One region of the Caldifermentibacillus hisashii genome, then DNA from elsewhere that is predicted to be linked to it. Evidence: riboswitches for the same ligand, from Rfam matches in the RefSeq annotation. Region 1 holds a riboswitch; each other region holds the start of a gene.
What was found. A riboswitch is a leader RNA that binds a small molecule or an ion and turns the genes downstream of it on or off. The one in region 1 is predicted to bind cobalamin.
Positions count from the first base shown of each region.

Region 2: it holds a riboswitch for cobalamin, as region 1 does, so the genes downstream of both, NSQ14_RS14880 (ABC transporter substrate-binding protein) here and NSQ14_RS01330 (anaerobic ribonucleoside triphosphate reductase) in region 1, are expected to answer to the same signal.
Region 3: it holds a riboswitch for cobalamin, as region 1 does, so the genes downstream of both, NSQ14_RS18425 (DUF4430 domain-containing protein) here and NSQ14_RS01330 (anaerobic ribonucleoside triphosphate reductase) in region 1, are expected to answer to the same signal.

Region 1 covers NZ_CP155467.1:252,134-256,807, reverse strand. The annotation lists gene nrdG (anaerobic ribonucleoside-triphosphate reductase activating protein) at 1-236, opposite strand, end outside; gene NSQ14_RS01330 (anaerobic ribonucleoside triphosphate reductase) at 233-2,104, opposite strand; cobalamin riboswitch at 2,244-2,435, opposite strand; gene NSQ14_RS01325 (NCS2 family permease) at 2,591-3,862, opposite strand; partial or broken gene NSQ14_RS01320 (DUF817 domain-containing protein) at 4,259-4,674, opposite strand, start outside.
Region 2 covers NZ_CP155467.1:3,044,697-3,049,370, forward strand. The annotation lists gene NSQ14_RS14870 (adenosylcobinamide amidohydrolase) at 1-202, opposite strand, end outside; gene NSQ14_RS14875 (FecCD family ABC transporter permease) at 199-1,257, opposite strand; gene NSQ14_RS14880 (ABC transporter substrate-binding protein) at 1,223-2,188, opposite strand; cobalamin riboswitch at 2,344-2,528, opposite strand; gene NSQ14_RS14885 (GNAT family N-acetyltransferase) at 2,690-2,971, shown strand; gene NSQ14_RS14890 (DMT family transporter) at 3,078-4,028, shown strand; gene NSQ14_RS14895 (hypothetical protein) at 4,332-4,463, opposite strand; gene NSQ14_RS14900 (hypothetical protein) at 4,460-4,674, opposite strand, start outside.
Region 3 covers NZ_CP155467.1:3,856,936-3,861,609, reverse strand. The annotation lists gene NSQ14_RS18425 (DUF4430 domain-containing protein) at 1-2,295, opposite strand, end outside; cobalamin riboswitch at 2,423-2,607, opposite strand; gene NSQ14_RS18420 (PaaI family thioesterase) at 2,905-3,396, shown strand; gene zupT (zinc transporter ZupT) at 3,923-4,674, shown strand, end outside.

The DNA.
Region 1 (4,674 bases):
CACACTTCTTCCACCTGAAAAAAGGGTTCCCCGCCGGATAAGGTTACATCGGTCAGTGGATTACTGGCCACTTCCTCAACTACTTCTTCAACTGACATCTCTGTTCCATTATTGATATTCCAACTTCTCGGATTATGGCATCCCTTGCAGAAGTGCGGGCAGCCTGCAAAAAAGATAACTGTCCGTAAACCTTCACCGTCAACAACGGAATCATGGATAATATTCATGACTTTCATTGATGTTTAACCCTTTCGCTTTCTTCTGCCCGTTTAGCTGAATTCCATCTTTTCATATCGCCAACTAAGTAACCGGTTATTCGTCTAATCCGCCCAATCTTATTTTCATCCGAATTATGGCAAACCGGACATTCGTTATCAATGATTCCCGAATAACCGCAGACGCCGCACTGGTCAACCGGATGATTAATGGCACCATAGCCAATATCATATTGTGCCATGGCTTTTACTAATCGATCTAATGCATGAATATTTTTGGATACATCTCCATCACACTCAATATAAGTAATATGGCCACCATTACATAGTTTATGAAAGGAGCCTTCAATTTTTATTTTATCAATCGCCTTGATTTTATAGTAAACAGGGATATGGAATGAATTCGTATAATAGGATCGGTCCGTCACTCCGGGAATTTTCCCAAACTCCTTTTGATCATTCCGGGTAAATTTCCCTGATAACCCTTCTGCCGGGGTGGCAATTAAGGAGAAATTTAAATTGTATTTTTCACTTGCTTCGTCTACTTTTGCCCGCATATGCTGAACAATGCGATACCCTAATTGATAGGATTCCTTTGATTCACCATGATGTTTGCCCGTTAATGCAACCAGTGCTTCAGCCAATCCAATGAAACCTACACTTAATGTTCCATGCTTTAATACTTCTCCTACTTCATCGTCAGGTTTTAAGTTTTCGCTATCCTTCCAAATATGCTGACCATATAAAAAAGGGAAATGCTTTGCCTGCTTTTTTGCCTGAAAATCAAACCGCTCTAACAGTTGTTTAATTACGAGATTGATATAGTGATCCAGTATGTTAAAATAATCACATTCATCTTTAGCAATCAACGCAATTTTTACAAGATTAATAGACGTAAAAGATAAATTTCCGCGACGAATACTATTTTCATCACCATGACGATTTGCCATCACTCGGGTACGGCAACCCATATAGGCAATTTCCGATTCCGGGGTTCCGTCATAGTATGGGCAATTGAACGTAGAATCTATAAAACTAAAGTTTGGAAATAAGCGTTTTGCTGTCGTTTCAAGCGCTAATTTGTATAAATCATAGTTTGGTTCTCCGGGCTCGAAATTGATCCCTTTTTTCATTTTAAAAATTTGAATCGGAAAAATTGGTGTCTCCCCCTTGCCGAGTCCGGCTTTCGTTGCCAACAACATATTTTTTATTAGCAAGCGGCCTGCCCTGGATGTATCAGTACCGTAATTAATAGATACAAACGGAACTTGTCCGCCTCCACGAGAATGCATTGAATTACAATTATGGATGAAAGCTTCACACGCTTGGTACACATCTCGGTTGGTTTCTTTCCAGGCCAATGCTTCAAGCTCTTCTTCTGTATAGCAGGTGGAATAACTTTTCAAACGGTTGATATTTTTTTGGAATGTTTTATCAATGTAAGGCGCAAGGTCATAATCAAACATCGGATAACTTTGCCCGCCATGCTGCATGTTTTGATTTGATTGAAAAATAATCGCCGCTAATGCCATGGCACTGCTAATATCATTCGGTTCACGCATATAACCATGACCGGTATTAAATCCACCCTTTAATACCTCACCCAACGGAATCTGACAGCAGGTGGTCGTACCCGTCACCATAAAGTCAAGATCATGGGGATAAATAAAATTATCATCAATCGCCTTTGTTACCTCTTCACTTAGCATCATTTGTTTTGCATAAAACTTACTGACCTCAGATGAGATTTTTGACATTTGTCCCATCGGTGAAGAACCGTCCATATTTGCATTTTCTTGAATGAGATCATGATTGCGTGAAAAAACAATCTCATTTAACGAATGTAAAGGAAAATCGCAAACAGTCTCTTGTTTGTTTCTTATACTCATTTTCTATGCTCTCCTGTCTATCGCTAGTTTTGGGTAAATAAAAAACCGTTCACGCTCGGGATGAACGGCGGTAAAAAACGATAGAAAGGCAGCATGAAATAAGCTTCTCCATCGTTTCACCTTCTCACACCCCGAAGAAACGAAACGTCAAGTTACGGCAGGTCTCCTGGCTTGTGCTTCTTCCTACTAAAGCCCTTCCCATATCACCGCAAAAGATGAGTGATACAGTGGATTGCTTATTCGTCCACACGAACAGTTGCGGGGGCAGCTCCAGATTCGAACTGGATTCCCTTTTCAGACAAATACTGTCACCATAACTCAAATCACTATATTTAGTATTATACGAACGGAAAACAAACTACATCTAGTATCCTACCATACTGAGTTTTTGATTTCAATAAAAATTTGGATGTGAGAGTAATTTATACCCAACTACAGATTGTACGGTTTCTTGTCAAATAGAAAAACCTCCGAAATCTCGGAGGTCTAACTTACAAATTGAAAGATAAAATTTAAAAGAAATAAACCGGCTATTATATAAAGCGTCACTGAAACTCGCTTTGCTTTCCCTGTAGTTAATTTCAAAATCGCATAAAAAATAAAGCCAATGGCAATACCATCTGCAATACTGTATGTGAAAGGAATCATAATCATAATAAAAATTGCCGGAAAAGACTCCGTTAAATCATGAAGGTCTAAGTTACGAATATTTTGCACCATTAGACCACCAATGATAATTAGTACAGGTGCAATCGCATTGGAAGGAACCATATTCATGTACGGAATGAAAAAAGTTACTCCCAAAAATAAAAATCCGGTTGTAATCGCAGTTAAACCTGTCCGTCCACCTGCTGCAATAGCTGCAGTAGATTCAGCAGTCGATACAGTTGGGCTTGAACCAAAGATTCCAGACAACATTACTGAAATACCATTTGCCTGAAATGCCTTTTTAAATTTTTCCGGGTGATTTGCCAGTTTCATATGACCGGAAATCAAGCCAATATTTTCAAAGATGACAACCATCGTTACAGAAAATACGGCAATTAGAAACGGAAAAGATGCCCAATGCTCTAAAGAAAATGATCCGAACACTTCACTATAACCTTCTAATGATAAAGAATCATTAGTCCCTGAAGGCAAAATACCAAATAAGAATGCGATGCCTGTTCCAATAAGGATTGTCCATAAAAAGTTCCCTTTTACATTGCGAATAAATAAAATTAACGCAATGATTAATGTTAAGATCGTAGCAATAACATTGGGATCACTCAAGTTTCCTAAAGAAATGATTGACAGGTCTCCACGTTCAACTAAATGACCTTTTTCCAGTCCAATAAGCATGAGGAAAAGACCGATTCCGATATTAATTGCTTCCTTCAATATTCCGGGAATTCCGTTACTAATAATCGTCGTTAAGGAAGTGAATGAAATCAGTGCAAAAATGAGTCCAGAGATGACTGTTACGCCGAGAGCTTCCTGCCAACTTAGCCCCATGGATTGTACAAGTGTATAGGTAAACATGGCATTAATCCCCATGCCCGGAACGACTAATATCGGTGCATTAGCCCAAATCCCCATCAGTAAACACCCGACAAATGAGGTCAGGATCGTACCCAACATTGCCCCTTCCAGTGGAATACCAGCCTCTGATAAAATGAGCGAATTCACAGCAATAATATAAACAATGGTAAAAAAACCGGTTAATCCTGCTGCTAATTCCTGCTTAACAGTCGTATCATGTTGTTTTAATTGAAACATTTTACTCCTTCTATTCAGTTTTCCCTCGCCCGACCCGCTCTCTTTCAAAAGCCACATATTTTCTATTTTATTTTAAAAAAACGATTTGTCAATGGAATGGAATTTTATAATCAATGGAATCTTTGGTGTAATTTTACAACTGATCTTTCATTTACGTTAAAAAATAAGGTCCAGACCTCTTTTAAGGAATACCATTTTTGAATTTGACTCATTCTCATGCAGTTAGTCTTATATTTTGAACACCCTACATATCTCTTGAATTTGTTTTCTTCTTTAAATGAGATTGAACAAATCATTTCATATCGATTATAAGGGGTAGCGTTCTTAGTCAGCCATTGCTTTTCCTTACATATTCATTCCATTTCTTACAAAAAAGTAAGGTATATCTTTTTTGATTTAAAAATACTGATTTGTGCCTATACTAGTGGAGCTTTTTCCTTTCACCTGCTTTAACGTCGCAACAATCAGAAAGCTGACAATTACTAATAACAGCCATGAGCTGATTTTTCCCAGGTGAACGAGACTCCAAGCATCTGTTTGGTCTGGATATTGCCAAGCGCCAAAGAACGTGGCAATATTCTCAGCAATCCAAATGAAAAATCCGATGAGTATAAAAGAAAGTGTGAGTGGCATACGGTAGCGGGTTCCGTTCACTTGAAACATAACCCATGACCGCCAAAAGACGATTAGGACAAGCCCGGACAGCCACCACCGAACATCAACCCAATAATGGTGGGTAAAAAAATTTAAATAAATCGCAGCAGCAAGAGGGACAACGACCGAAAACGGCGGCCACTTAATCAGTTCAACCT
Region 2 (4,674 bases), 1.2 Mb from region 1:
GGATAGATCGGTCCCCTACAAAAATACTTCCTTTTAAAAATGGCAAAACTCCACTGATCATTTTTAATAATGTCGTTTTCCCACTGCCATTTGGACCTAATATCCCGAAAAATTCTCCCTGTTCAACAGTAAATGAAACATCTGTTAAAACAGGTTCGCCACTATACCCGCCGAATAGATTTTCAACCTTTATGGACGTCATCTTTCCCCTCCTTTCCTTTTGTTTCGGATTAAAATGGCAGCAAATACCGGAGCGCCGATTAAAGATGTAATCACACCAATGGGAAGCTCTGTCGGTGAAATGACGGTTCTTGCCGTAAGATCCGCTAATATTAAAAAAGCACTTCCGGTTAACATCGATAATGGTAATAAATGCTTATGATCAGGTCCCCACAGTAATCTTGTTAAATGGGGGATGACTAAACCAACAAAACCAATTGTTCCCGATACCGCAACAGCTGCCCCGGTTAAAATTGAGCCCGCTGTTAATACAAGCATTTTCCGTCTCTTTACATTTACCCCTAAATGCTGCGCCCTTTCTTCACCAAAGGACATCGCATTTAGTTCATTTCCATTCATAAGTAATAGAAACGAGCCGATAAGAAAAAACGGTAAAATAATCTGAATATATTCCCAACCTCTCATCGAAACGCTTCCCATTAGCCAGCTGACAATTTGCCGAAGTTCATCCCCTGTCAAAGCAATCATCAAGGATATAAAAGCACTTAAAAAGGAGCTAAAAATCACACCTGTTAAAATAATCGTTTCGACTTTCATTGAGCGATCAATTCTTTTTGCAAAAATAAGGACAGCAATAATGGTTATTAGGGCAAATAAAATACTTAGAAACGGCAGCGTATATGAACCGATGACAGGGATAGTGATATGCAAAAAGATAGTCAAAACAGCACCAACCGAAGCCCCGGATGAAACACCGAGCGTGTAAGGATCAGCTAACGGGTTTTTTAATAACCCTTGAAAGGCGGCTCCTGCAATGGCCAAGGACGCACCAACCAATCCCGCTAAAACGACACGGGGAAAGCGAATATTCCAAACGATTGTTGTATACATCGGATCGACATTTACATGCGATATATTAAAAAGACGTGATCCGATAATTTTGACAATATCACCAATCGGAACCGTTACAGTACCGATTGAAATACCGATGAGAATGGCAGCAACCAAAAGGATGGATGCTGCCATATACGCAAAAGGTTTCTTATTGGAAAATTTCCGGATAAACTGCTTTTGCAATTTCCTCTACCCCTTCAGCGAGACGTGGACCTGAACGAGTGACCATATCGGAATTAATATCGACTACTTGAGAATTTTTTACAGCATTCACCTGGTCCCAACCTTCTCGACTTAGCACTTGTTCAACTGCCCCTTCCGTATAGGATCCGTAAGTGATTATGATGACATCCGGATTGGCGGCAATGATCGCTTCCGGTTCAATTTTTGGCCATCCCTCTTCGGTCACCACATTTTCTGCATGAACGATTTTCAGCATTTCATCCATGAATGTATTTTTCCCTGCGGCGTAAATATCAGGGGCAGATATTTCTATATATACTTTCTTCTTATCTTGAATCTTTGCAGTTTTTTCACGAATTTTTTCAATTTTCGTCTTCATGTCATCAATAAGTAATTGTGCTTTAGCTTGTTCCCCTGTCGCTTTCCCAATCATTTTAATAGAATCATAGACGTCTTCAAAGTTTTCCGCATCATTCACAACAAGAACGGTTATGCCCGCATCTCGCAACTGTTGTAATCCGGCTTCAGAATTGTGAGCACCTGATGCATGTGCAAGCACTAAATCAGGTTTTAAGGAAATAATCTTTTCTACATTGAAATCCATAGAGCCAATTTTTTCTTTTTCTAATGCTTCTTCGGGATAATTATCAAAATCGGATACGCCGACAATTTCATCACCAAGTCCCAACGCAAAGGCAATCTCTGTATTGCTCGGAATTAAGGAAACAATTCTCTCCGGTTTTTTATCAATGACCACTTCCTGATCGACGGCATCTTTAATCTTAACCGGGAAGGCGGCTGTTGTACTTTCTGCTTGTTCTGTTTTAGTATTATCTCCGTTTTGATTTGTTTTCGAGTCATCCTTTGCCCCGCACCCGGCAAGTAATCCGAATGTAAGCAACAGGATTAGAAATATGTATCTTTTTTTCAAGGTGAATCTCTCCTCTATTTTGATAAACTAACTATCGATAAAATTCGATTGGTTTCGGCTTAAAAATGACCCTCATTAAAAGACAAAAAAACATCCTATCAATTCGAGGATGCAATGAACAACTATATTGCACACCTCCCTATCCGCGTAGGTTTTTTGGTGCAAAAGAATAGGCAGGTCTCCTGGCTCATGATCATCACTCTCTTATTCCGCCTTCCCATTCCGATGACAGTGGCTTGTATATAAGAGAGCTCCCATTTACAGTGGCGGGACCGCGTTGGATTTTCACCAACTTCCCTATTAAGTCTTTAAAAAAGACACCTAATCCTTTTGGATATGAAATTTTTTCTTATGCAAGAATTATAACATGTAGAATTGCTTAGTCCAAGTAAATATATTATCTATTTTTTAGACCTTTTTTCAGGGTAATTCAATAAGTTTTTTGTTATACTAATGAAAACGTATTTATTAAATAAAGTGAGAACTAGGAGGCGGTTTAAGATGGCAGAAATAAAAGCAGGTACCAATCAATTTTACATGGAAGAAGACGGGGAAGTCATTGCAAGAATTGAGTACATTCCTTCCGATCTCGACGGTAAACAACAAATCACTATAACCCATACGATTGTGAATGAAGGACATAATGGAAAAGGTTTAGGTAAACAGTTGGTAAATCAAGTGGCGGAATATGCGAAAGCAAACCAACTGCATATTATCGCTGAATGTTCTTATGCCAAAAAAGTATTGGAAAACAGTGAGGAATATAAAGATTTACTTCTCTAAATCATTTGGGGGCAGTCGATGTCCTCTTTTTTAATGGGAATTATAGAAAAGAGGAAATATTTTTATTATGATAGTGGTATGACTATTTAATGGGCAGGAGTACATTATGAACACGTATTCAAGAAAATTAGGGTTATTGCTAGTCATCCTCGGCGCGATATTTTGGGGAATCGGCGGCACTGTCTCACAAAAACTGTTTCAACAATTTGGTATCTCGGTCAATTGGCTAGTCACCATCCGATTATTGCTTGCCGGAATTGCGTTATTGACTATCCAATTTTTTAAAAAAGAACGGAGCCAAATCATTCGTGTATGGAAACAGAAAAGGTCATCCATACAATTAATTATCTTCGGGTTGCTCGGTATGCTGGCAGTCCAATATACATATATGGCATCTATCAGCCATGGTAATGCGGCAGTGGCTACACTTTTACAATATTTGGCACCTGTCATGATTATTATTTATACCGTTTTCCGCAGACAGGCCGTTCTTACCGGGCAAGACGTTATCACGGTTTGCTTAGCCCTTATCGGAAGTTTTTTATTATTGACAAACGGTTCGATATCTAAACTCTCTGTACCAATGCCGGCCATTATTTGGGGCGTTTTATCCGGTGTGGCACTCGCCTTTTATACATTGTATGCCGTCCCGCTTATCAAGCAATTCGGTTCCCTTGTTATCGTTGGTTGGGCCATGATCATCGGCGGTGTTGCTCTCAGTTTTATCCATCCGCCTTGGAGAATACATATAGCAACTTTCAACTTTGAAATCGTAATGTATCTCAGTTTTGTCATACTGTTTGGAACAATGTTAGCCTTCTGGTTTTATATTGAGAGTTTGCAAAGCTTAGAACCAAAGGAAACTAGTTTACTTGGTAGCCTTGAACCATTAGCCGCCGTGTTGACCACCGTCTTCTGGTTGAAAGTACCGTTTGGATTTTTTCAATGGCTCGGTTCTCTGTGCATAATCGGCATGATTTTATTATTAGCATTAGTGAAAAAACCAGTTTTAAAAGAAAACAGCTCAAACTATGATGAAAAAGCATTCCACAATTAATAGTTTGCATCGTGGAGGACTTTTTTCCGTGCATATAATGAAAAGACAAGTGGAGAATGTTGTTGTAGGCGTGAACCAAATCGTTTAACAAGCTAATTTCATAGGTGAACTCTGATGTATTATAGTCCTTAAACAAGGCAGAATCATCGAACGCGGCAACCATGAGAAGCTGATTGGAGAAAAAGGCAAGTACTATCAGCTTTATACCGGGGCGTTTGAGTTGGAATAGAGAAACTTTATGAATTTGGCAAAAAACCATCGGAGGTCCGGTGGTTTTTTGTCACGCGAGCTATTTGATTCATCTTAACCATTTTCTATTTCACTAGAATGATCGCTCATTGGCCCCACATCCTCATCACTAGTTACTTGAAAATCACTTTCAAAATAAATGCTACAAAACAAAGTGAATAAGATTACAAAAAGTAGCTTTTTCATTCCTCATTCTCTCCTTGTATGTTTTCATTACGTATTTGCAAAGCGAGCTTATACATTGAATTTGCTTGTTTATAAAGATTATTAGATTCATATAATGAAGCAAATAATTTAGAGTAATAAGCGGTAAGCATCCAATCATTCATCGATAAAAAGTAATCTATACTTAACTTTTGTATATCTATCATGCATTCTACAGTAAGATTGTCAGCCA
Region 3 (4,674 bases), 350 kb from region 1:
AGTTTCTGGCAATGTCTTTTCTGAGTTGTTTTGCTCCTTACCGTTTAGATTTGTGGCAGCACCTTTTGTTGTTTCGATTTTGCTCACCTGTTGATCTTGTTCTTTACTTATTTCGACCGAATTTTTTATTGGAACCGGTTCGAGGTCGCCAACGAGATGGAATACAGAACCTTGATTATTTTTATATTTCTGATATGCAGCGAGAGCCAAAGTTGCCTGAGAGCTAGCGATCGGGTTGGGTTCACGTTCCGATATAAGGTGAGAAAATCCGCCATCAGCATTTTTGTAGTCCAATAATCGTTTGACTAGGTTCCCTTCTGCTTTTGTAAAATCACTACCTGTCGGATCAATTCCTGCTGCTGATAAACCGATAATGACAGATGCGATCGATTCACTTGCTTCTCCTCCAGCGAAAGTATCATAAAATCCGCTTGAGCTCGTTTGATTACTGGAAAGCCAGTCTACAGCTTTCTCAATGGCTGCTTGAACATTTTCATTTTCTGAATAGGGAGCAAGAGCAGCAATCGCTATCCCGGTTAAATCTGCACTGGGCGTTTCTCCTGCTAAAGACCATGCCCCGTTATTAAGTTGAGTTTTTACAATATAGTCAACTATCTTTTCTCTTGTCCAGTCAGCCTTTTCATTAACAGGATAGCCACCACTATCTAAAGCAAGCAGGGCATAGATAGGCCCGTTATTTCCTTGATTCGTCATATTTTTATGATTAACCAACTGTTCAATTAAGTTATAGCCGGCAATCTTTGTCGCATCTTTGCCAGCAGCGGTTAAAGATAAAATAATACTCTCTAAATCAGTTACTTTACGAAACTCAGCTTTATTGGCAGTAACCTGGTTTATTAACTGATCAATATAATCACTTGGAATCGTTACCCCTAAAGCATTAAATGCAACGGTACTATACAAATCATTAACACGATGGTCAAGCAAGTATTGACGGCTACTATTTAAAGCCGTTGCAAATTCTTCCGGTGAAAGTGTTTCTGGAGTTGTTGGTTCGGGTACTTCAGGCTGATTTGGTTCTTTACCAGGTACTTCACCTTTTAAAAAGTTTTGATAAGAGGCTAATGCGAAAAATGCTTGATTCGTTGCCATGCTATTTGAATCTTGTGTCAGTAAATGGGCAAATCCATTGTCATCCTTTTGAAAATGAAGAAGACGCTGAACTAAATTCAACTCAGATTTTGTAAACTGCTTACCGGTTGGATCGATGTTATTGGCACATAATCCGACAATTACTTGGGCTATCGATTCACTTGATTCTCCACCGTTAAAAGTATCGTAGTATCCGGCACTGTCTGTTTGAGTCGCTGAGAGCCAGACTACAGCTTTCTCAATGGCTGCTTTTACGTTTTCCTGATTTGAATAAGGAGCCATAGCCGTCAGTGTCATTGCCGTTATATCCACACTAGGAGTCGGGCCGTATAGGGACCATGCACCATTGTCTAATTGGGCACCTATTATATGGTTAATTAATTTTTCCCTTGTCCATTCGGCATTTGGATTTTGAATAGTATAATTACCACTATCAAGTGCCCATAAGGCAAAAATCGGCCCATTATTTCCTTGATTCGTCATTCGTTCGTGTGTAACTAAAAGGTCGATCAAATTGATGCCTTCAATATTTGTTGCATCTTTACCGGCAGCAGATAATAAAATAATTGTGTTCTCCAAATCGGTTACTTTCCGGAACTCACCGTTATTGGCCACAACTTCATTAATTTTTGAATCAATTATGGATTGTGGAATATTTTTATTCAAAATGCTTAATGTAAGGACTCCATACCAATCAAGAGAATTATTACTAAGCAAATGAGCCGCTGTTTTTTCAATAATTGATGAGAGTTCTTCTGGTTGCACAGTAGGGTTCTTTGTCCAATCAATTACTCGAAATAGCAACTGGTCACCCGGCTTTACTTTGCTATCCATTACACCGGTATTTGAAGCGATTCCATTTACAAAAAATCCCCAATACTTGTTTCCTTCAGCAACAACACCCTTTATTGCTTTTAAATATGGGCCATAATCGGAGTCTTCAAAGGTGACATCGGTTGCAGCCTTTTTTAGCACATCACCAGCCGTATCCCCATCGGAAAAATCAACGACTGAGCGCTCGATCAAAAAGCTGCCATCTTCTTTCATAACGGAAACATTGACCTTATTTTCAGGTGTATCTGCTAAAACGTGGTGTAAAGAAGAGATACTACTTTGGGTAATCAGTAAAATTAATGCGATAAAAACGAAAATTCTTTTTCCCACTCTGTTTGCGAAATTCACTAATCATTCCTCCTTTTGTTGTTTTTTGCCATAAAAAAACATCTCATGGAGGAGATGTATTTGTGCATGAAGTTATATTAAACTACTTTTTCAATGCAACAGACACACCCCCTATATCCACGTAGGGTTATGGCGTTTGAAACAGGCAGGTCTCCTGGCTTATGTTCATCATTCTCTACACCTTCCCGTTATGAAAACAGTGGTATCCGATAGAGAACTCCCAATTACAGTGGCGGGACCGCGTCGGATTTGCACCGAACTTCCCTTTTAAGACTCATATTTAAATGAGCCACCTATTTCTTATATGAAATTATCATTTTAACTAAATCATAGTTTTTGACAGTGATTTTGTCAATAATTTCCCTGTGAAAACGATGTTATTCCAAAAGAAAAAGATTTGAATAAACTTACCTATCAAGAGAATATAAAATGAGTCTTGAAAAAGAGATTATAATTCAGCTTTTTCAACCAAAATTTTTATGGAATAGGAAAACAAGTAATTGTAATATGGTAAACAGCCAATTTTCCCGAATCCCTTGAAAAATTTTAACTATGAATATATTATTCTTAATCGTTTATCGTATAATGTTATAGAAGGAGGGATTTCATATGGAAGAATTGGTCGAACAGGCAGTTCAAGATTATTATGGGGAAGAAATTGCATGGTGCTACGGGTGTGGCAGACTAAATGAAAAAGGTCACCATTTTCGGACAGGTTGGTTAACACCCGAAGAGAAAACAGTCACCTATTATCAACCAAAACCGGAACATACAGCCATCCCGGGTTTTGTTTACGGAGGTTTACTTGCTTCTTTTGTTGATTGCCATAGTACAGGGTCTGCATCATTAGCATTACATTATAAAAATGGACATGAACTCGGTGACGGTACCGAACCACCAAGATTTGTAACAGGTTCATTGCATGTTGACTTTTTACAGCCGACCCCACAAAACGTGATATTAAAGGCTATTGGAATGGTAGAGGAAATTCATCCAAAAAAATGGAAAGTTTTAACAGAGGTATATGCTGGGGATATTCCTTGTGCCAAAGGAGAAGTAGTTGCGGTCATTATGCCGGCAACATTTTTAAAAAACAAATGACAGCGCTCCCAAACCAACATAAATTTTCCATTGAATTTTACGGGAGAATAGTATATTATCAAAATGTAAGCTGCATTGTTCGTATAAATAATTAAGTTTTTCACCTAAGTATTTATAGGGAGTTTAAGAGAATATAGTGTGAATGACATATCTCTGTCTATATGACTTGGAGGGCAAGCAGGATCACTATTGCAAACACCCACTTGTCTGAGAGTGGTGGTTTTAAAACTTCATTATAAAGCTACGGCAAATGTGGCTTTTCATTAAACAAAAGAAACCAGTCTTGCATAGGCTGGTTTTTTTGTCATAAAATAATTCATATGATCCTATCAATTTTCCACTACTAAATGTTTATATTAGGAAAAATTCTTGCCTCGATACTTAAAGTGAAAAGTCCCTCCAACTTATCTTTCTCGTTGACTCAAACTTTTTAGATGGGAATATAAGATGAGTCATTAAGGGGAAATTTTGTATTTCTTAAACAATAGTAGCATATTATTTTTGTGAATTGAGGTGAGAAACCAGGATGGATATAAATGTATTATTCGCCTTTAGTCTGACATTATTGGCCGGTTTGGCGACCGGAATCGGAAGTGTCTTAGCATTTTTTACTTCAACCACAAATACAAAATTTCTTTCGTTAGCATTAGGGTTTTCCGCGGGTGTGATGATTTATGTTTCTATGATTGAAATTTTTGTAAAGGCACAAAACGCACTGGTCACAGAACTTGGTAGCCCTGCAGGAAATTGGATTACCGTTATTAGTTTCTTTGCCGGTATGTTATTGATTGCATTAATTGATAAATTTATTCCAAAACAGAATAATCCACATGAGTTAAGGAAAGTGGAAGATATGAAGGACAGACCGGGCTTAACTTCGGACGATCCGGGTTTAATGAAAATGGGGATTTTCTCAGCCTTGGCTATAGGGATTCATAATTTTCCAGAGGGGATTGCCACTTTTGCTTCAGCTCTGCAAGATCCGACATTAGGTATTTCAATTGCGGTTGCCATTGCTATTCACAATGTACCTGAGGGCATCGCTGTATCGGTTCCGGTATATTATGCAACAGGGAGTAAAAGGAAGGCGTTCAAGTTATCTTTTTTATCCGGTTTATCCGAACCACTCGGAGCTCTAGTTGCATATTTAGTTTTACTGCCTTATTTAACAGATTTAGTGTTCGGTATTATTTTTGCTGCCGTGGCGGGGATAATGGTGTTTATTTCATTAGATGAGTTGTTACCCGCTGCCAAAAAATATGATGAAGCACATAAATC